2 regions of the Neorhizobium tunisiense genome follow, and region 1 is predicted to be linked to the other one. Evidence: predicted binding sites of a transcription regulator. Region 1 holds the regulator's gene; the other holds the start of a gene.

The links. The regulator PhoB, encoded in region 1, activates phosphate uptake and scavenging genes when phosphate is short. The targets are predictions, from matches to a motif close to TGTCATNNANCTGTCAT.
Region 2: a site for PhoB is predicted at 3,670-3,686, ahead of ABCW43_RS01475 (UDP-2,3-diacylglucosamine diphosphatase). Genes of this name have one in related genera too.

Annotation. Positions count from the first base shown of each region.
Region 1 is NZ_JBDIUU010000001.1:1,663,730-1,673,598, forward strand. Features, by position in the region: gene ABCW43_RS08710 (tannase/feruloyl esterase family alpha/beta hydrolase) at 1-1,255, shown strand, start outside; gene ABCW43_RS08715 (Hsp33 family molecular chaperone) at 1,294-2,283, opposite strand; gene argF (ornithine carbamoyltransferase) at 2,497-3,414, opposite strand; gene ABCW43_RS08725 (aspartate aminotransferase family protein) at 3,468-4,664, opposite strand; gene ABCW43_RS08730 (GcrA family cell cycle regulator) at 5,073-5,609, shown strand; gene ABCW43_RS08735 (PACE efflux transporter) at 5,801-6,238, shown strand; gene phoB (phosphate regulon transcriptional regulator PhoB) at 6,248-6,931, opposite strand; gene phoU (phosphate signaling complex protein PhoU) at 6,962-7,675, opposite strand; gene pstB (phosphate ABC transporter ATP-binding protein PstB) at 7,721-8,536, opposite strand; gene pstA (phosphate ABC transporter permease PstA) at 8,550-9,869, opposite strand; gene pstC (phosphate ABC transporter permease subunit PstC) at 9,866-9,869, opposite strand, start outside.
Region 2 is NZ_JBDIUU010000001.1:267,643-277,511, reverse strand. Features, by position in the region: gene bluB (5,6-dimethylbenzimidazole synthase) at 1-331, shown strand, start outside; gene ABCW43_RS01485 (hypothetical protein) at 332-1,072, opposite strand; gene ABCW43_RS01480 (NADP-dependent malic enzyme) at 1,188-3,515, opposite strand; gene ABCW43_RS01475 (UDP-2,3-diacylglucosamine diphosphatase) at 3,748-4,551, shown strand; gene ABCW43_RS01470 (MFS transporter) at 4,661-5,848, shown strand; gene dgcA (N-acetyl-D-Glu racemase DgcA) at 5,818-6,801, opposite strand; gene ABCW43_RS01460 (ABC transporter permease) at 6,920-8,065, shown strand; gene ABCW43_RS01455 (ABC transporter ATP-binding protein) at 8,065-8,910, shown strand; gene ABCW43_RS01450 (MlaD family protein) at 8,919-9,869, shown strand, end outside.

The DNA of each region.
Region 1 (9,869 bases):
TGGCGGCTATGCCGGCGAGGACCTCGCCGCGCCCTCCAGGATAGCGACCCGCAATGCGGCGCTTTCGAAAGGTTTTCTCACCGTCCAGCAGAATACCGGCCATGACGCGGTGACCTACAAGCTTGGAGACTTCGCGGAAGATCTCGGCCTGCTGATCGACTACGGCTCACGCGCGGTGCATGTGACGGTCGATACGGCCAAGGCGATTGCCGCGCGCTATTACGACCGGCACCCCTCCTTCTCCTACTGGGATGGCTGCTCGACCGGCGGACGCCAGGGCCTGATGGCGGCACAGCGTTATCCGGGCGATTTCGACGGCATTCTCGCCGGGGCTCCGGTTCTCGATCTCACCAATACGCAGATCTGGGGCGTCTGGAATGCGCGGGCTCTGCTCAAGGCGCCGATCAGCCGGGCTCAGCTTCCGGTGCTCGCCAAGGCGGTGATGGACAAGTGCGACGCCATCGACAGTGCCAAGGACGGCATGATCGCCGATCCTCGCCAATGCAATTTCGATCCGGCCAAGGACCTGAAGATCTGCGAGGCGGGAGGTTCCGACTGCTTTACGCCGGCGCAGGTGGAGACGCTAAGGACTCTCGCCGGCGGGGTGAAGATCAAGGGGGAAACGATTTTCCCCGGGGTGCAGTACGGCACAGAGGGTATCGATCCGACCGGAGTGAGCGGCTGGGACATGTGGATGGTATCCGACCAGGGGCCGAGCCGGCAGCTGGCCTATGGCGAGACCTTCGTCAAGAACATGGCGATGCTGCCCGCCTCCGGAAAAGCGATCGACTGGAAGACATTCGACTTCGATAGCGAATATCCGAAGATAGGCGCGATCCGCGAGATCGTCGACGCCACCAACCCGGATCTCAGCGAATTCCAAAAACGTGGCGGGCGGATGATCACCTATTTCGGCTGGTCCGATCCGGCGCTCAACCCGATGATGGGCGTCAACTACTACGAGACCGTCCGCAAACAGATGGGCGCCGAGCGGACTGCGGAGTTCTACCGCCTGTTCATGGTGCCCGGCATGTTCCACTGCACCGCGGGTTACGGCACGGATGTCTTCGACGCCTTCACGCCACTGATGGACTGGGTGGAAAACGGCAAGGCACCCGAGATGATCCGGGCGAGCCAAATCAAGGAAGGCAAGCCGGTGATGACGCGGCCGCTTTGCCCTTATCCTCAATCGGCCAGATATTCCGGCAGCGGCGATCTGAAGGATGGCACGAACTTCGAATGCAAGATGCCTTGAAGTGAAAACGGCGGGAAGAAACTCCCGCCGTTCGACAATCAGGCTGCAGCGAATTCGTCCACCTTGTAGCGATAGGTGGTCGAACAGAACTCGCAGGTGACGGCGATCTCGCCGTCTTCCTCGCTCGCCTCGATCTCCTCGGCGGAGAACCCTGAGAGAACGCCCTTGATCTTGTCGCGCGAGCAGCTGCAGCGGTCGAACACCGGGTGCGGCGCATAGACCCGCACGCCGCGCTCATGGAACAGACGAAACAGCAGCCGTTCGATTGCGACCCGCGGGTCTGTCAGCTCATCGGTATCGATGGTTTCCACCAGCGTGCGGGCTTCGGCCCAGGAATCGTCATGGGCAAATTCGAAGTCGCGCTCATCGCCGTCGCCGCCATGCAGGTCCGGCTGCCGCATGCGCTCGGGCGCCTGCGGCAGGAACTGCGCGACAAGCCCGCCTGCCCGCCAATTGTGACGCGGCTTGCCATCGGCATCGCGGTCGAACAGTTCGGCGACGCCCAGACGGACCTTGGTCGGGATCTGCTCCGACTGACGGAAATAGACGCCGGCGATCTCCTCGAGTGATGAGCCGTCCATCGGCACGATGCCTTGATACGGCTGCATGCCGCGGCCCTGGTCGATGGTGAAGGCAAGAACGCCGCGTCCCAAAAGGTCGGGCGGTGAGGTTCGGCCTTCCTTGATCGCTTCAGCCAGCGCTTCCTCGTCATAACGGGCATAGGCACGAAGACTGTCGGGCGTCGAGAAATCCGCGACCAGCAGATCGACCGGGCCGTCGCCCTTGGTCTGCACCGTGAACTTGCCATCGAATTTCAGCGAGGTGCCGAGCAGGGCCGTCAGCACGATCGCCTCGGCAAGCAGCCGCGCGACCGGGCCGGGATATTCGTGACGGCTGAGGATGGAGTTGAGCAGCGGCCCGAGCTGGACCGCACGGCCGCGCACGTCGAGCCCCTCCACCTGGAAGGGAACGACCCGGTCGTCGCCGGCAAAGTCGAGTTCGTTGAGTTCCACAGTCGCTTCCGCCATGACTTCGCTCCTTCGCGCCGACCCAAAAACCTTTACACAAGCGCCAGCCCGAGCGGAACCGCTGGCCGGAGGAAAAGACGTCGACGATGTGTGTTGAAACGCCAGTCCAGAAGACGGCGTATTGTTGAAAGCCGACAGATGGGGGATTGCGGGGCGGAAATCAAGGTTCTATCGCCGCCGCCCTCCGCTTCCGCCCCGTCCGGGACGCTGAACTCAGACGGCGCCGAAGCACCAGGCGAGAATGGACTTCTGCGCGTGCAGGCGGTTTTCAGCCTCGTCGAAGACGACCGACTGCGGACCGTCGATCACCTCGTCGGTGACTTCCTCGCCGCGGTGAGCCGGCAGGCAGTGCATGAACAATGCATCCTTGTCGGCACGCTTCATCAGGTCGGCATTGACCTGGAACGGCTGGAAGACGTTGTGGCCGCGCGCCTTGTGCTCCTGGTTCATCGACACCCACGTGTCGGTGACGATGCAATCGGCGCCGGCAACCGCCTTTTCGGCATCATGGCAAAGCATGATGTTGCCGCCGTTGTTGCGCGCCCAGTTGAGGAACTTGTCAGCGGGTTCCGAGCCCATCGGCACCGCCATGTTCATGCGATAGCCGAAACGGGCGGCACCTTCGACGAAGGAATGCAGCACGTTGTTGCCGTCGCCGGTCCAGGCGATCGTCTTGCCCGCGACCGGTCCGCGATGTTCCTCGAAGGTCATGATATCGGCCATGATCTGGCATGGATGCGTGTCGTCGGTCAGGGCGTTGATGACCGGCACGGTCGCGTGTTCGGCGAGTTCCAGCATGCGGGCGTGATCCGTGGTACGGATCATGATCGCATCGACATAACGCGACAGGACCTTGGCCGTATCGCCGATCGTCTCGGCGCGGCCGAGCTGCATTTCGGTACCCGACAGAAACAGCGTTTCGCCGCCGAGTTGGCGCATGCCGACATCGAAGGAGACGCGGGTGCGCGTGGAGGGCTTTTCGAAGATCATCGCCAGCATCTTGCCGGCGAGCGGCTTTTCCGCCGTGCCGGCCTTGGTCGCCTGCTTGCGGGCCTTCGCGTCCTCGAGGATGGCCCTGAGATCAGCCGCGGAAACAGCGGAAAGATCGAGAAAATGCTTGGGAGATGCCATTTGATGTTCCCTGTGAAGCGGGAAACCTACGACGGCGTCCCGCTTTTGCCCGCTCAGGCCGATTTCTTCATCTGGGAAGCGGAAAGCTTTTCCGCCGCCCTCTCGATGCGGGCAAGCCCCTCGCGGGCTTCCTCCGCTGTGACTGTGAGCGGTGGCAGGAGACGCACCACGTTGTCGCCGGCCGGAATGGCCAGCATGTGTTCGCCGCGTATGGCGGCAACCAGATCACCCGCGGGCACCTTCGCCTTCACGCCGAGCAGCAGGCCTTCACCACGAATGTCCTCGATGACATCGGGGAAGCGGTCCTTCAGGCTCGCGAGCCCCTGGCGCAAGACCAAGGCGACATCCCGGACGTTTTCCAGGAAGCCGTCGCCGAGGATCACGTCGAGTACGGCGTTGCCGACCGCCGTGGCCAGCGGATTGCCGCCGTAAGTCGTGCCATGGGTGCCGGCGGTCATGCCGGAGGCGGCTTCCGCCGTGGCAAGGCAGGCGCCGAGCGGGAAGCCGCCACCGATGCCCTTGGCAAGCGCCATGATGTCGGGCGTCACGCCCGCCCATTCATAGGCGAACAGCCTGCCGGAACGGCCGACGCCGGTCTGGACTTCGTCGAAGATCAGCAGCAGACCGTTGTCGTCACAGACCTGGCGCAACGCCTGGAGGAATTCCTTCGGAACCGGCCGGACGCCTCCCTCTCCCTGGATCGGCTCGATCAGAATAGCCGCGGTCGCATCGGTGATCGCGGCCTTCAGGGCGTCGATGTCGCCGAACGGCACCTGATCGAAGCCTTCGACCTTCGGGCCGAAGCCTTCGAGATATTTCGCCTGGCCGCCGGCAGCGATGGTCGCCAGCGTACGGCCGTGGAAGGCACCTTCGAAGGTAATGATATGGAAGCGCTCCGGATGCCCCTTCACGAACTGATAGCGGCGCGCCGTCTTGATGGCACATTCCAGGGCCTCGGCGCCGGAATTGGTGAAGAACACCTTGTCCGCGAAAGAGTTGTCGGCGAGACGACGCGCCAGCTTCTCCTGGCCGGGCTGCTCGAAGAGGTTGGACGTGTGCCACACCTTGTCGGCCTGCGCCTTCAGCGCACCAACGAGATGCGGATGTCCGTGGCCGAGCGAATTGACCGCGACGCCGGAACCGAAATCGAGATATCGCTCCCCACTTTCCGTCACAAGCCATACGCCCTCGCCGCGCTCGAAACGCAGCGGAGCCCGGGCAAACGTGTCGAAAAGCGCGGCTTCAGCCATGGCGACATCACTCCTCTAGGCAGTCCAAAAAGGCCCATGGAACGGGCCGAAAAAACCAAAAATGCCGCCCACTGGGCGGCGGGGGCACTATCGGGGTTTAGGCCATCAATGTCAACAAAGCTCGGCGTTTTGGGCGGATCCGGGCCGGAAGGCGAAAGGCGCCGGCCAATGTGACAAAAATGACTCTCCCGGACAGCAAGTTGGGGAAAACCACGAAATCGATTCCCGCAGATTCTCCCGACTCTTGCCACGGAGTCAGCCTCACACTAGGTTAAAGATCAATTACTAGACTGCATGCGGCGGAACTAGTCACCTCAAGCATAGATATAGTGGGTGCTGCGAAATGAATTTCGCAGCAAAGGTGGAAGGATTCTGCATGCCAGCAACGTTCAAAGGCGGAGAACGGGCATGAACTGGACAGACGAGCGTGTCGAGAAGCTCAAAAGATTATGGTCGGAGGGCCTCAGCGCCAGCCAGATCGCAGCGCAACTTGGAGGCGTAAGCCGAAATGCCGTGATCGGCAAGGTGCATCGTCTGAGCCTGCCGGGTCGGGCGAAAGCCGGCGGCACGGTAGCGACGGGCCGTTCATCTGCGGCCAAGCGCACGACGTCGGCGCCGCGAGCCCCGAACTATGCATCGCGCGTCGCGACCCGGACCGTTACCCGCGCCGTTGGTGCGACGATGGTCAAGGAAGAGGTCGAAATCGAGCCCTATCAGGAGATGGAATATCGTCCCGCCTCCAACGTGGTGGTGCCGATCTCCCGTCGCCTTGCATTGACCGAACTCACCGAGCGCACCTGCAAATGGCCGGTCGGCGATCCGCTCAAGGACGACTTCCACTTCTGCGGCTGCGAATCCCCGGATGCTTCGCCCTATTGCAGCTATCACGCAAAGCTCGCCTACCAGCCGGTCAACGAGCGGCGCAAGGTTGCTGCTCGGGTCTGAGCGGCAAGGCGACACGAGGGCTAGATCGGAAGCGGGCTTGAGGTCCGCTTTTTTGTTGCTGCATGGCAGATATGCCAGGCCCAAGCCTTGCTGCCGGGCGGCATTGCGCCTATTTCCAAAACAGCGAGGACGACCTCCCCCATTCGGGCAGAAACTCCGGGACGACCCGGAACAGAACCCAGGAGGTCATCATGCGCTCGACACGCGACCGTATCCGCCATGCCATCAGCTTCGAACTGATCGGGCTCGCTCTCATCACGCCGCTCGGCGCTATCGCCTTCGGCATGCCGGCTGCCGATATCGGCGTGGTCGGCATCGGCAGCGCGACGATCGCCACCGGCTGGAACTATCTTTACAATCTCGGCTTCGACCATCTGATGCAGCGCTTCACCGGCACCACACAGAAAAGCACCGCGATACGCGTGGCGCATGCGGTGTTGTTCGAACTTGGTCTGCTGATCGCGCTTTTGCCGCTGATCGCCTGGTATCTCGGCGTCAGCATCCTCCATGCTCTGATGATGGATGTGTCTTTCGCGGTCTTCTACGTGGTCTATGCCTTCGTCTTCAACTGGGCCTATGACCGGATCTTTCCGCTGCCGGAATGGCAGCGGCAGACCGAGGCGGCTTGAGTCGGCTCGTTAAGATTCCATCGAGTAACCCGCGCCGCGGACGGTGCGGATGACATCCTGCATGTTGGAGAAGTTGAGCGCTTTTCTCAGGCGCCCGACATGCACGTCTACGGTACGCTCATCGACATAGATGTCGTGGCCCCAGACGCCATCCAGAAGCTGCGACCGTGAGAACACACGGCCGGGCGAGGCCATCAGGAATTCCAGAAGGCGGAATTCGGTCGGGCCGAGGCGCACTTCACGGCTCTTGCGGTGAACGCGATGGGTTTCCCGATCGAGTTCGATATCGCCGCAACGGAGCACGCTGGAGAGCACTTCGGGACGGGCGCGGCGCAGCATCGCCTTGACGCGGGCCATCAGCTCCGGGGTCGAGAAGGGTTTTACCACATAGTCGTCAGCGCCGGTGGCGAGGCCGCGAACACGTTCGCTCTCCTCGCCGCGGGCCGTCAGCATGATGATCGGCAGGCGTTCCGTTTCCGAACGCGTGCGCAGACGGCGGCAGAGTTCGATGCCGGAAACGCCGGGTAGCATCCAGTCGAGTATCAGAAGATCCGGCGTACGCTCCTGAAGCCGGATTTCGGCTTCATCCCCCCGCAGGATCGTCTCGACCTCATAACCTTCCGCTTCGAGATTGTAGCGAAGAAGCACGCTGAGTGCTTCTTCATCCTCCACCACAGCGATTTTAGGCAGCATTTCAGCTCTGCTCCGTCAGCATTCCATCATTTATTCGGTGATCGCGCCGAGTGTGTTCGACGAGTCGTCCTTCGGGCGATCGCCCTCCGGCTGGGCGCCGGTCGTCATGTAGTAGATGGTCTCGGCGATGTTGGTGGCGTGGTCGCCGATACGCTCGATGTTCTTGGCGCAGAACAGCAGGTGCGTGCAGGTGGTGATGTTGCGCGGATCCTCCATCATGTAGGTGAGGAGTTCGCGGAACAGCGAGGTGTACATCGCGTCGATTTCCTCGTCGCGGATGCGGATCGCCTCGGCCTTCTCCGCCGAACGTGTCGCGTAGACGTCGAGGACGTCCTTGAGCTGCACGAGGGCGAGATCGGAGAGATGTTCCAGACCGCGGGCGAGCTTGCGCGGAACGCCTGTGCCCTGAACCGCGATAACGCGCTTGGCGGTGTTCTTGCCAAGGTCGCCGACGCGCTCCAGATCGGAGGCGATGCGCAACGAACCGACAATCTCGCGAAGGTCGGCCGCAACCGGCTGGCGGCGGGCGATCGTGATGATCGCCTTGTCGCCGATCTCGCGCTCGGCGTGATCGAGGATCACGTCGTCGGAGATGACCTTCTGCGCGAGTGCGGCGTCGGAATTGACCAGCGCACGCACGGCGTCCGAGCACATCTGCTCGGCGAGGCCACCCATTTCGGAGATGCGGCGGCTCAGGTATTTCAGTTCGTCGTCATATGCCGACAGGATATGGGTCGATGCCATCTTCTAGTCCTCAAAATTGATTTTCAGGCGGCACAATCGGCTGGATCAGCCGAAACGGCCCATGATGTAATCCTGGGTGCGCTGATCGTCGGGATTGGTGAACATCTTGTCGGTGTCGTTCTCCTCGACGAGTTGGCCGAGATGGAACATGGCGGTGCGCTGCGACACGCGGGCAGCCTGCTGCATCGAGTGCGTCACGATGACGATCGTGTAGTTGGCACGCAGTTCATGGATGAGTTCTTCAACCTTGGCGGTCGCGATCGGGTCGAGAGCCGAGCAGGGTTCGTCCATCAGGATGACTTCCGGCGACACGGCGATCGCACGGGCGATGCACAGACGCTGCTGCTGACCGCCGGAGAGGCCGGTGCCGGATTCGTGCAGGCGATCCTTGACTTCGCCCCAGAGGCCAGCGCGCTGCAGGCTCGCCTCGACGATCTGGTCCATATCGGCCTTGCTCTTGGACAGGCCGTGGATGCGCGGACCGTAGGAGACGTTCTCGTAGATGGTCTTCGGGAACGGGTTCGGTTTCTGGAAAACCATGCCGACACGGGCGCGAAGTTCCACGACGTCGATGTTCTGGTCGTAGATATCGTCCGCATCGAGGGTGATCTTGCCGGTGACGCGGCAATTCTCGATCGTGTCGTTCATGCGGTTGAGGCAGCGCAGGAAGGTGGACTTGCCGCAGCCGGAAGGACCGATGAGAGCCGTCACAGTGTTTTCGCGGACGTTGAGGTTCACGTCGAAAAGCGCACGCTTTTCGCCGTAATACACCGAAACGTCCTTACCGATCATCTTGTGGGGAGCATCGCTCATCTTTTGGTCCAGCGCCTTTTCTACTGCCGATTCTGACATCATATTCATTGTCATACTCCTTCTACCAGCGCCGCTCGAAGCGACGCCGCAAGAGAATTGCGCCAACATTCATTAGGATGAGGAACAGGAGCAGGATGATGATTGCTCCCGAGGTACGCTCGACGAACGCGCGCTCCGCTTCGTTCGCCCACATGTAGATCTGTACCGGCAGCGCCGTCGACGGGTCGAGCGGCGTGGTCGGATAGTTGGCGACGAAGGCCACCATACCGATCAAGAGCAGCGGAGCGGTTTCGCCGAGTGCGTGGGCGAGACCGATGATCGTACCGGTCAGGATGCCGGGCATCGCGAGCGGCAGGACATGGTGAAAGATCGTCTGCATCTTGGATGCGCCGAGGCCGAGGGCCGCCGCGCGGATAGAGGGCGGCACAGCCTTCAGGGCCGCGCGGGTCGCGATGATGATCGTCGGCAGCGTCATGAGGGTGAGCACCAGGCCGCCGACCAAGGAGGCGGAACGGGGCAGGCCCATGAAGTTGACGAAGACCGCCAAGCCGAGCAGACCGTAGACGATCGAGGGAACGGCCGCGAGATTGTTGATGTTCACCTCGATCAGGTCGGTGAACTTGTTCTTCGGGGCGAATTCCTCGAGATAGATCGAGGCGGCGACGCCGATCGGCAGCGCCAGAATGAGCACGATCAGCATCATGTAGAACGAGCCGATCAGGGCAACGCCGACGCCGGCTGCTTCCGGACGGCTCGATGCGCCGTTGACGAAAATGCCGCTGTTGAAGTGCTTGGCAAGCGCGCCGCTATCGGACAGCTGCTTCATCCAGCCGAGCTGCTGGTCGTTGATCTTGCGGTTCTCCTGGCTGACGTCGAGGTCGATCTGGCCCTTGTAGGCCGAGTCGATATCGCCGGAGGCAAGCAGCGTTACCGTCTGCGTCGTGCCGATGATCGCCGGATTGGCGACCACCAGATCGCGCAACTGGACGCGGACACCATCCGACAGCATCTGGCCGATCGCGCGGGCCGCGACACGGTCGTCAACGCTGACGTTGAGCAGCTTGGCGAGAGCGTTGCGGGCGACGATCGGGTAGTTCGCCGTCATCAGCTTCTGCGGATTGGCGGCGCGTTCGTTCTGCGGATCGATGATCTGCTGCGAAAACTCGACCGGCATGGTGATCATGGTCTGCTGGAAGGCGGTGTATCCCTTGGAGACCACCGACCACAGCAGAAGCATCAGGAAGATGATGCCGAAGGAAAGCGCGGCGATGCCATAGGCACGGAAGCGACGCTCGGCGGCGTAGCGGCGCTTGATGCCGATATCGCGACGGACGGACCTGGCCTTGGGGATGCCGGCGGCGGGAGAAACCACATCGGTCAT
Region 2 (9,869 bases), 1.4 Mb from region 1:
CTGCGTCACCTGTGATCCGGATCGCGCAGGCCCGGTCGTGCTCGGCCGCACCCACAATCCGCGCATGGACGCCTATTCGACCGTCTGCGCCGTGCAGAACCTCTGGCTTGCTGCCAGGGCCGAAGGCGTCGGCGTCGGCTGGGTCAGCATTTTTCGCGACGAGGACGTGCGCGGGCTGCTGGGCATTCCCGACCGCATCGAGATCGTCGCCTGGCTCTGCCTCGGTTATGTCGACCGGCTCTATGGCGAGCCGGAGCTGGCGCTCAAGGGCTGGCGCCAGCGCCTGACCCTGGACGAACTGATCTTTGAGGACCGATGGGAAAACCGCTGACTATTGCTGCGGCTGCGGTCCTGCCGATTGCGGATTGCTGAGATCGATACTCTCATCGGGCAGGAAGGTCGGCCCGACGGTGCGCACCTTCTTGTTCGGATCGTAGGCTCGCTCCGGTGGCGGTGTGAGCACTGGCCGCTGGACTGCGGCCTGCGGCGGATGCGTCTGCAATTTGGTGATCCCGGAATAGGGCTCCTCCTGCCTGGGCAGCTCGATCCCCGGCACCTTTCGGCGGTCGTCGACGACAGGCGGCAGAGGCTCGAAAGAGGGGATGCAGCGCTGTTCGCGAATGGCGGCGAGAATGGCATTGCGCTCTTCCGAGGGCAGGATCATCTGCCGCGAACTGTTCCGTTCCGCTGCCAGCGCGTCGCGGCTCTGCTCCATTCTGTCCAGCGCATCCCGCATCTGGCCGCAGACCTCGGCATTCGGGCCGCCCAGAACCACGACGCTGCCGTTGCCGCAGCCGGCGCGGCGCATGTCGATCCTGAGCTCCCGGATATCGGCATTGTATTCGCCGAGTTGCTGGGCATAGCTGCGCGCCACGGAGGTGCTGCCGATGATCTGCGGGCTGTTTCCAAGTTTCCGGTAGAGTGCCGCACAAACGGCGGGGTCCCCCGCAAGCGCTGCGGCCGGCAGAAAAAACAGAGGTATGGTCAGCAGGCCGCGAAGCGGTATCGGCAATTCCGGCATCCTCTCCAGAGTGGAGATGGCATCATGGAACGTTCCGGTTGACAATCTCATAAAGTCGCCGGCATCGCCCTCAAAAATCGGGGCAATACCCGGCGCAGGTCATTTCTGCAGCAGGGAGTTCGAGCCCTGTTCAGGGCTCAAACCGCTGTGCGGGTGAATCTGCAATTTAAGATTGAAATTGCAGATTTGGCTGCGATGCTTCGACAACCGCCAGCGCCGCCATGTTCACGACGCCGCGCGACGTGACCGAGGACGACAGGATATGCGCCGGCTGGGCCGCTCCCAGAAGAATGGGGCCGACATGCAAGGCGTCCGTCAGGTTGCGCACGAGGCCGAGCGAGATGTTTGCCGCGTCGAGGTTCGGGAAAACCAGCAGGTTGGCCTCGCCGGTCAGCGAACTGTTCGGCATGGCCCGCTTGCGCAGCGTTTCCGACAGGGCAGAACCGCCCTGCATTTCGCCGTCCACTTCAAGCTCCGGTGCCCGCTGGCGCACCAGCTTCAGGGCGGTCCGCATCTTCTGGGCGCTTTCCGAATCGCGCGAGCCGAAATTCGAATGGCAGATCAGCGCCGCCTTCGGGGTGATGCCGAAGCGGCGGATTTCCTCGGCCGCCAGAACCGTGATCTCGGCGATTTCCTGCGCGGACGGGTTGTAGTTGACGAAGGTGTCGGTGAAGAACATCGCACCACGCTGGGAGATGACCAGGCTGAGGCCCGAGAAGGCGCAGACGTCCGGCCGCTTGCCGATGATCTGGTTCACGTCGCTGAGATGCTTGTCGTAACGGCCTTCGACGCCGCAGATCAGCGCGTCCGCATCGCCGCGCTTGACCGCGAGCGCGCCGATCACCGTGTTGTTGGTGCGCACGATGGTGCGCGCCGCTTCCGGATTGATGCCTTCGCGGCCGACCAGGGCGAAATATTCGTCGACATAGTCGCGATAGCGCGGATCGTCTTCCGGGTTGACCACGGCGAAATCGACATTCGGGCGGATGCGGATGCCGAAACGGGCAAGCCGTGCCTCGATGACGGAAGGACGACCGATCAGGATCGGGGTCGCCGTCTTTTCCTCGAGCAGAACCTGGGCGGCGCGCAAGACGCGCTCGTCCTCGCCCTCGGCGAAGATCACCCGGTTCTTTTCCGAAACCTTGGCGGCGCTGAAGATCGGCTTCATGACGAAACCGGAGCGCCACACGAAGCGGTTCAGCTGGTCGAGATAGGCCTCGAAATCCTGGATCGGCCGGGATGCGACGCCGGTCTCGGCAGCGGCTTTGGCAACCGCCGGGGCAATGCGCAGGATGAGGCGCGGATCGAAAGGCGAGGGGATGAGATAGTCGGCTCCGAAGATCGGAGTCTCGCCGGAATAGGCGCGCGCGGCAACGTCGGAGACTTCCTCGCGGGCAAGCGCTGCGATCGCCTTGACCGCTGCCATCTTCATCTCCTCGTTGATCGTCCGGGCGCCGCAATCGAGCGCACCGCGGAAGATGTAGGGGAAGCACAGCACGTTGTTGACCTGGTTCGGGAAGTCCGAACGGCCGGTGCAGATCATCGCGTCGGGGCGGGCGGCGCGGGCGAGCTCCGGCATGATTTCCGGCGTCGGATTGGCAAGCGCCATGATCAGCGGCTTTTCGGCCATCTGCGCCAGGAGTTCGGGCTTTAGCACGCCCGCGGCGGAGAGGCCGAGAAACACGTCGGCACCGCCGATGCTGTCGGCAAGGACGCGCTTGTCGGATTTCTGGGTGTAGATTTCCTTCCACTCGTCCATCAGCGTATTGCGCCCGTCATAGACAAGGCCTTCGATGTCGTGGACCCAGATATTCTCCTTTTTCGCGCCGAGCGAAACGAGGAGATGCAGGCAGGCCAGCGCCGCGGCACCCGCGCCCGACGTCACGATCTTCACGTCGGCGATGTTCTTGCCCGCCAGTTCCAACCCGTTCAGGATCGCGGCAGCGACGATGATGGCGGTGCCGTGCTGGTCGTCGTGGAAGACCGGGATGTTCATCTTTTCGCGCAGCCGGCGCTCGACCTCGAAACATTCCGGCGACTTGATGTCTTCGAGGTTGATACCGCCGAAGGTCGGCTCGAGCGCCGAGACGGTCGAGACCATCGCCTCGATGCCGGGCGCGTCGATCTCGATGTCGAAGACGTCGATGCCGGCGAATTTCTTGAAGAGGACGGCCTTGCCTTCCATGACCGGCTTTGAAGCCAGCGGGCCGATATTGCCGAGCCCAAGCACGGCCGAACCGTTCGAGACGACGGCGACGAGGTTGGCGCGGGCGGTATAGTCCGCAGCCATATCCGGGTTATCGCGGATCGCCAGACATGGGGCTGCAACGCCCGGAGAATAGGCAAGCGCCAGGTCGCGCTGGTTGCCGAGCGGCTTGGTCGCCTGGATCTCCAGCTTGCCAGGCCGCGGGTAGCGGTGGAAGAACAGCGCCTGCTCGTCGAGATCGCCGCTGACCGGCATGGTCGGCGCCTTCGGTTTGTCCTGCGCGTTCATGTTTCCTCCTGGCTTGCTTGTTCTGTCTTTGAGGGGTCGAAAGGAGAGACCTCTCCTTACATCAATCGATCGGCAGCGACAGCAGCTAATTTGGGGTGATGGCGGAAATTGGAACATGGCCGATCGGAACGCCGGGGCCGGCTTTTCCCCGCCCTGTCATCATCCTGAAACACGAGTCTGGTTTTGAAGCCACCAGAAGCGGCAGCGAAAGGACGACTTCGTGACCGGTGAGATGGATACAAGGCATTTCAGAACGCTCTTCATTTCGGACGTTCATCTGGGCTCCAAGGCGGCCCGAACAGACTTCCTCCTGGATTTCCTGCGTTGTCACGAAGCGGATACCATCTTCCTGGTCGGCGACATCGTCGACGGCTGGCGGCTGAAGCGCAACTGGTACTGGCCGCAGGGCTGCAACGACGTGGTCCAGAAGCTGCTGCGCAAGGCGCGCAAGGGCACCCGCATCGTCTACATCCCCGGCAACCACGACGAATTCCTGCGCTCCTTCCCGGGCACCCATTTCGGCGGCATCGAAGTCGCGGAGCGCGAAATCTACGAAATGGCCGACGGCAAGAAATACCTGGTCCTGCATGGCGACGAATTCGACGTCGTGGTCCGCAACGCCCGCCTGCTCGCCTATCTCGGCGACTGGGCCTATGACGCGGCCATCGTCATCAATATCGGCCTTGCCGCCATCCGCCGACGCCTCGGCATGCCCTACTGGTCGTTCTCGGCCTGGGCCAAGCTGCAGGTCAAACACGCCGTGAATTTCATCGGCGAGTTCCAGCGGGTCGTCGCCGACGAAGCCCGCCGCAACAATGTCGATGGCGTCATCTGCGGCCATATCCATCACGCCGTCATGGAAGACATCGACGGCATCCACTACGTCAATACCGGCGACTGGGTGGAAAGCTGTACGGCGATCGCCGAGAACTTCGACGGCACTCTGGAGATGATCTCGTGGCAGAACATCGCCGCCACGGCCGAGATCAAGGCCTTGCCGGCGCCACAATCCATCGAGGACATGCGGGCCGCCTGAGTGGCCTGCGACAGATGGACAGGCCGGTCAGAGGGCTACATCTTGCCATAGGCAGGCACAAGGGTGTGTGTTAGGTAAGCTGAAACTTCAGCAACCCACCCGTGAAATCGTGATTCCCTTAAATACGGCGCAGACAGCGCCCCGGTTCTTCCAGTTGCGCTGTGCGATCGCCTATGGGGCGCCGCTCGGGGTGAATGGCGTGATTCTGCCCTATCTGCCCGTCTGGCTCGACGGGCTTGCCTTTACCGAGTTTGAAATCGGCATCGTGCTCGCTTCGCAGCTTTTCCTGCGCGTGGTGGCAGCCCCTGTTGCCGGCCTGCTTGCTGACCGCATGACGGAACGCACCCTGATGCTCGCCTGGTCCGGCGCGCTGTCGTTGTTGACGGCATTCGCCATGTTCTTCACCCGCGACTTCTGGCCGGTTCTCATCGTCGTCGCCGTTCAGGCGGCGGTTTTCGCGCCCTATGCGCCGATCGTCGAATCGATCGCCGTGAGCGGGGTCCGGCGCTGGGGTTTCCAATATGGCTCGATGCGGGTGTGGGGGTCGGTCGGCTTCGTGGCCGTGGTGCTATTCGTCGGCGAGCTCCTCGGCTTCTGGGGTTTCCAGGCCGTACCGTCGGCGATAGCGGTCGGTTTTCTTCTGACCGTCGCCGTTGCGTTCGCGGCTCCCAAGCTCGGCCGGGCCGTTGCAAGGCCTGACCCGGACAAGGTGCCTCAGCCGAGCTCGCTGAAAAGGCTCGACCTGCACGTGCTGATGATCGGAGCGTCGGTGGCGCAGGCAGGGCACGGCATGTTCTATACGTTCGGCACCATACACTGGCAGCAGATCGGGTTTTCGAGCGGCTCGATCGGCGTCCTGTGGAGCGCAGCCGTCGTGTCGGAGATCATCGTCTTCTTCGCAGCGGGCTGGATCGCCCGAAGGATCTCGCCCTGGACGCTGATGCGAATCGGTTGTGCGGTGGCGGTGCTGCGCTGGACACTGTTTCCGATGCCGCTCGATTTCTGGGGATATCTGGCGCTGCAGGCCACCCACGCGTTCACCTTCGCCTTTGTCCACATCGGCATCCAGCACCGGCTGGTCGAGGCGGTGCGCGAGGACCAGGAAGCCTCGATGCAGGGCGCCTATGTCTTCTACAACGGCGTTTTTCTCGCGCTTTCGACGGTGCTCTCCGGCGTACTTTACCGCCAGTTCGGCCCGACGAGCTATGTGGCCATGTCTGTCCTGGCGCTGCTTGGCCTGTCGATCATCGCGCTTGCGGCAAGACTTCAGCCCCAGAGGGTCGCTTCCGGCGGGTAGACGAGGGAACCCTCGTAGCGCAGCCCGTCCGGCCGGTCGCGGGAAAGCAGCAGCGGTCCGTCGAGATCCGCGTAGTCCGCATCCTGGGCAAGCAGCACGGCCGGCGCCATGGCGAGCGAGGAGCCGACCATGCAGCCGATCATCACGGCAAATCCAAGCCGCTGTGCTTCCGCCTTCATCGCCAGCGCTTCGGTCAGTCCGCCGGTCTTGTCGAGCTTGATGTTGACGGCGTCATAACGGTCGCGAAGGTTTGCCAGGTCCTCCGTGGCATGCACGCTTTCATCGGCGCAGACGGAAACGAGGCGGCGGATACGGGCAAGCGCCGCATCCCGGCCGGCCGGCAATGGCTGCTCGATCAACGACACATTGGTTTCCGCGGCGATCGCCATGTGGTGGGCGAGGTTTTCCTCGGTCCATCCTTCGTTGGCATCGACGATGATCCGCGCGGCCGGCGCGGCGTCACGAACGGCCCTCAGCCGCATTTCGTCATTGTCCGTCCCGAGCTTGACCTTGAGAAGCGGTCGGTAGGCATTCCGGGCCGCCTCCGCTGCCATGACCTCCGGTTCACCGAGCGACAGCGTGAAGGCGGTGACGAAGGGTTTGCGGCTGGTAGCGCCGATCACATCGGCGACACGCTGCCCGCTCAGCTTCGCCTCCAGGTCCCAGAGCGCACAATCGACGGCGTTTCGGGCAGCACCCGGCGGCATCCGTCTCTGCAGCTCCGCGCGTGTCAAACCGGCGCGGATTGCGTCAGCAATGGCCGTGATATCCTCCATCACACCGTCCAGGCTTTCGCCATAGCGCTTGTAAGGCACACATTCGCCGCGGCCGGAAAAGCCGTTCTCGCTGACGATGCAGGTGATGACTTCCGCCTCGGTCTTGGAGCCGCGGGAAATCGTGAAGGAACCGGAGATCGGAAACGTCTCTATTGTGGCTTCGAGGTGACGGCTCATGGTTTTACGCGTCCCGTTGTGGCAAATCCCTATGACGCAGCTATATTGCCGGTCTCGAAAGTGCGATCAACCGCATCGTATTGAAACTCCTGACAAGCTTGAAGCGCGAAAGAAACACGTGACGTTCCAGCCAGCCGAAATCAAGGCCGAAAATCTGCCCGGCGACGGCGGTGAACGGTACGTGCTGGCCGGCGAATGGCGCGGCCCGACGATAGCACCTGTGCTCAAGGAGTTCGAGCGGTTCGAAAATGCCGCAAAACGGGGCAAGGTGGAGATCGATCTTTCCGGTATCACCGGCGTCGATACAGCCGGCGCCTGGCTCATCCGCCGGCTGATGACCGCCAAGGGCGGGCAGGGCGCAGAAGCGGCCCTGGTGGGCGGCGAAGGCCCGATCCGGGAATTGATCGGCGTCTTGCCGGAACACGTTCCTGCGCCGCCTGCGGACGGCGGAGCTAAGGGAAACCTGTTCGAACGCCTGTTTGCTCCGGTCGGCGAAGTCATAGTCTCGCTCGGCGGTGATTTCTATGCGGCCATGCATATTCTCGGCTCGGCGGTTCGCGGTGCCCAGATGAAGCTCGGCCGTGGCGCAGGCGTATCGCCGGCGTCCGTCGTCACCCATATCGACCGCATGGGCGTGCGCGCGGTGCCGATCATCGTGCTGATGTCCTTCCTGATCGGCGCGATCATCGCCCAGCAGGGCGCCTTCCAGCTCCGGTATTTCGGGGCCGAGATTTTTGTCGTCGATCTGGTCGGCATCCTGCAGCTTCGTGAGATCGGCGTGCTGCTGACCGCGATCATGATCGCCGGCCGTTCCGGCAGCGCGATTACCGCCGAGATCGGTTCGATGAAGATGCGCGAGGAGATCGACGCGTTGACGGTGATCGGCCTCAATCCGGTCGGCGTGCTGATCTTTCCGCGGCTCGTGGCGCTGACCGTGGCGCTGCCGCTCTTGACGATCATCGCCAACTTTTCGGCCCTGTTCGGGGCGGCCGTCGTCGCTCTTGCCTATTCCGGCATCACCTTCGATACGTATCTGTCGCGCCTTCATGAGGCGATCGACCACACCTCCGTCGCCTCCGGCATGATCAAGGCGCCGTTCATGGCGCTGGCGATCGGCATCGTTGCCGCCGTCGAGGGCATGAAGGTCGGCGGCAGCGCCGAATCGCTCGGCCAGCATGTCACCACCTCGGTGGTAAAATCGATCTTCGCCGTCATCTTCATGGATGCGATGTTCGCGCTTTTTTATTCCGCAATCGATTTCTGATGGAGAACGGTTTGGAAGAGGTGCCGCAGACCGTGATCAGGGACAAGTCGAATGGCCGGCAGGTGGTGCTGTCGGTCCGCGACCTGACGGTCGGCTTCGGAGAGAAGCTGGTGCTCGACCACCTGAACCTGGACATCTATCGCGGCGAGATCCTGGGATTCGTCGGCGCGTCCGGCACCGGCAAATCGGTGCTGATGCGAACGGTGCTCGGCCTGTTGCCGCACCGTTCCGGCACGATCCACATTCTCGGCGCCGATTACGACACTGTCGCGGAAGACGAGCGCATGGCGCTCGACACGCGGCTCGGCGTGCTCTTCCAGCACGGAGCGCTGTTCTCGGCCCTGACGGTGAAGGAAAACATCCAGCTGCCGATGCGCGAATATCTCGATCTGCCGCAGTCGCTGATGGACGAACTCGCCTACCTGAAGATCGAGATGGTCGGCCTGCCGCCCGATGCGGCCGACAAATATCCGTCCGAACTGTCAGGCGGCATGATCAAGCGCGCCGCACTTGCACGTGCTCTGGCGCTCGATCCGGACCTCGTTTTCCTCGATGAGCCGACCTCCGGCCTCGACCCGATCGGCGCTGCCGATTTCGACGCGCTCATCGCCAGGCTGCGCGATACGCTGGGCTTGACCGTCTACATGGTGACACACGACCTCGATAGTCTTTTCTCGGTCTGCGACAGAATTGCTGTGCTCGGAGAGAAACGGGTCTTGGTCGAGGGTACGCTTGAGGATATGTTTGCCTGTGACGATCCATGGGTACAGTCCTATTTCCGCGGCAAGCGGGCGCGGTCAGTCGTGGTCCAAGAAAAGCAGCCTGCGGCAGAAGTAGAAGAGTGACCTGATCTATGGAAACCAGAGCCAACTACGCCCTTGTCGGTTTCTTCACCTTACTGGTGATCGCTGCCGCGTTCGGCTTCGTCTACTGGATGGCGCAATCCGGCCGCGGTGGACCGACGGCCGAACTGGCGATCCGCATCCCGGGCTCGGCGAACGGCTTGTCGGTCGGCTCTCCGGTTCGCTTCAACGGCATTCCGGTCGGTTCGGTGCGCAGCCTCACCATCGACCCGGACGATCCCCGTTATTCGATCGCCTTCACCGAAGTGCGCGCCGATGCGCCGGTCTATCAGTCCACGCAGGCAGCACTCGAAGTGCAGGGCCTGACGGGGGCTGCCTATATCGAGCTTTCCGGCGGCGCCAAGGGCGAAGAGAACATCCTCCAGAAATCGATCGAGAACGGCCGGCCGGCCGTGCTGATCGCCGAGCAATCGAGCGTCACCAACCTGCTCGCCACCGCCGACAAGATCCTCGACCGCGCCGACGCGGCGATTGGCGATATCCAGGGCTTTGTCGCCGATGCGCGCGGTCCGCTGACCCAGACCATCCGCAATGTGGAAACCTTCACCTCGGCGCTCGCCCAGAATTCCGACAGCATCGACAAGTTCCTGAACAGCCTCTCGACGCTCTCAGCGACGATCGACCGGGTCTCCGGAACGCTCAACTCCACCCTTGCCGCAGCCGAACGGCTGGTGAAGGCGATCGACGCGGAAAAGATCAACGCCGTTGTCTCCAATACCGAGCGCGCCACCCGCAATGTCGCCATCGCCTCGGATAAATTTGACGACGTGGTGATCAATGTCAGGAATGCTGCCGCCAACCTCGAAAAGGTGGGTTCGGACGCCCAGACCCTTTTGAGGCGTGCCGATGGCGTGCTGAGTGCCGTCAATACCGATCAGGTCGCGACGACGATCCGCAATATCACCGCCGCCTCCGAGGATGCCCGCCAGACCATCGGCTCG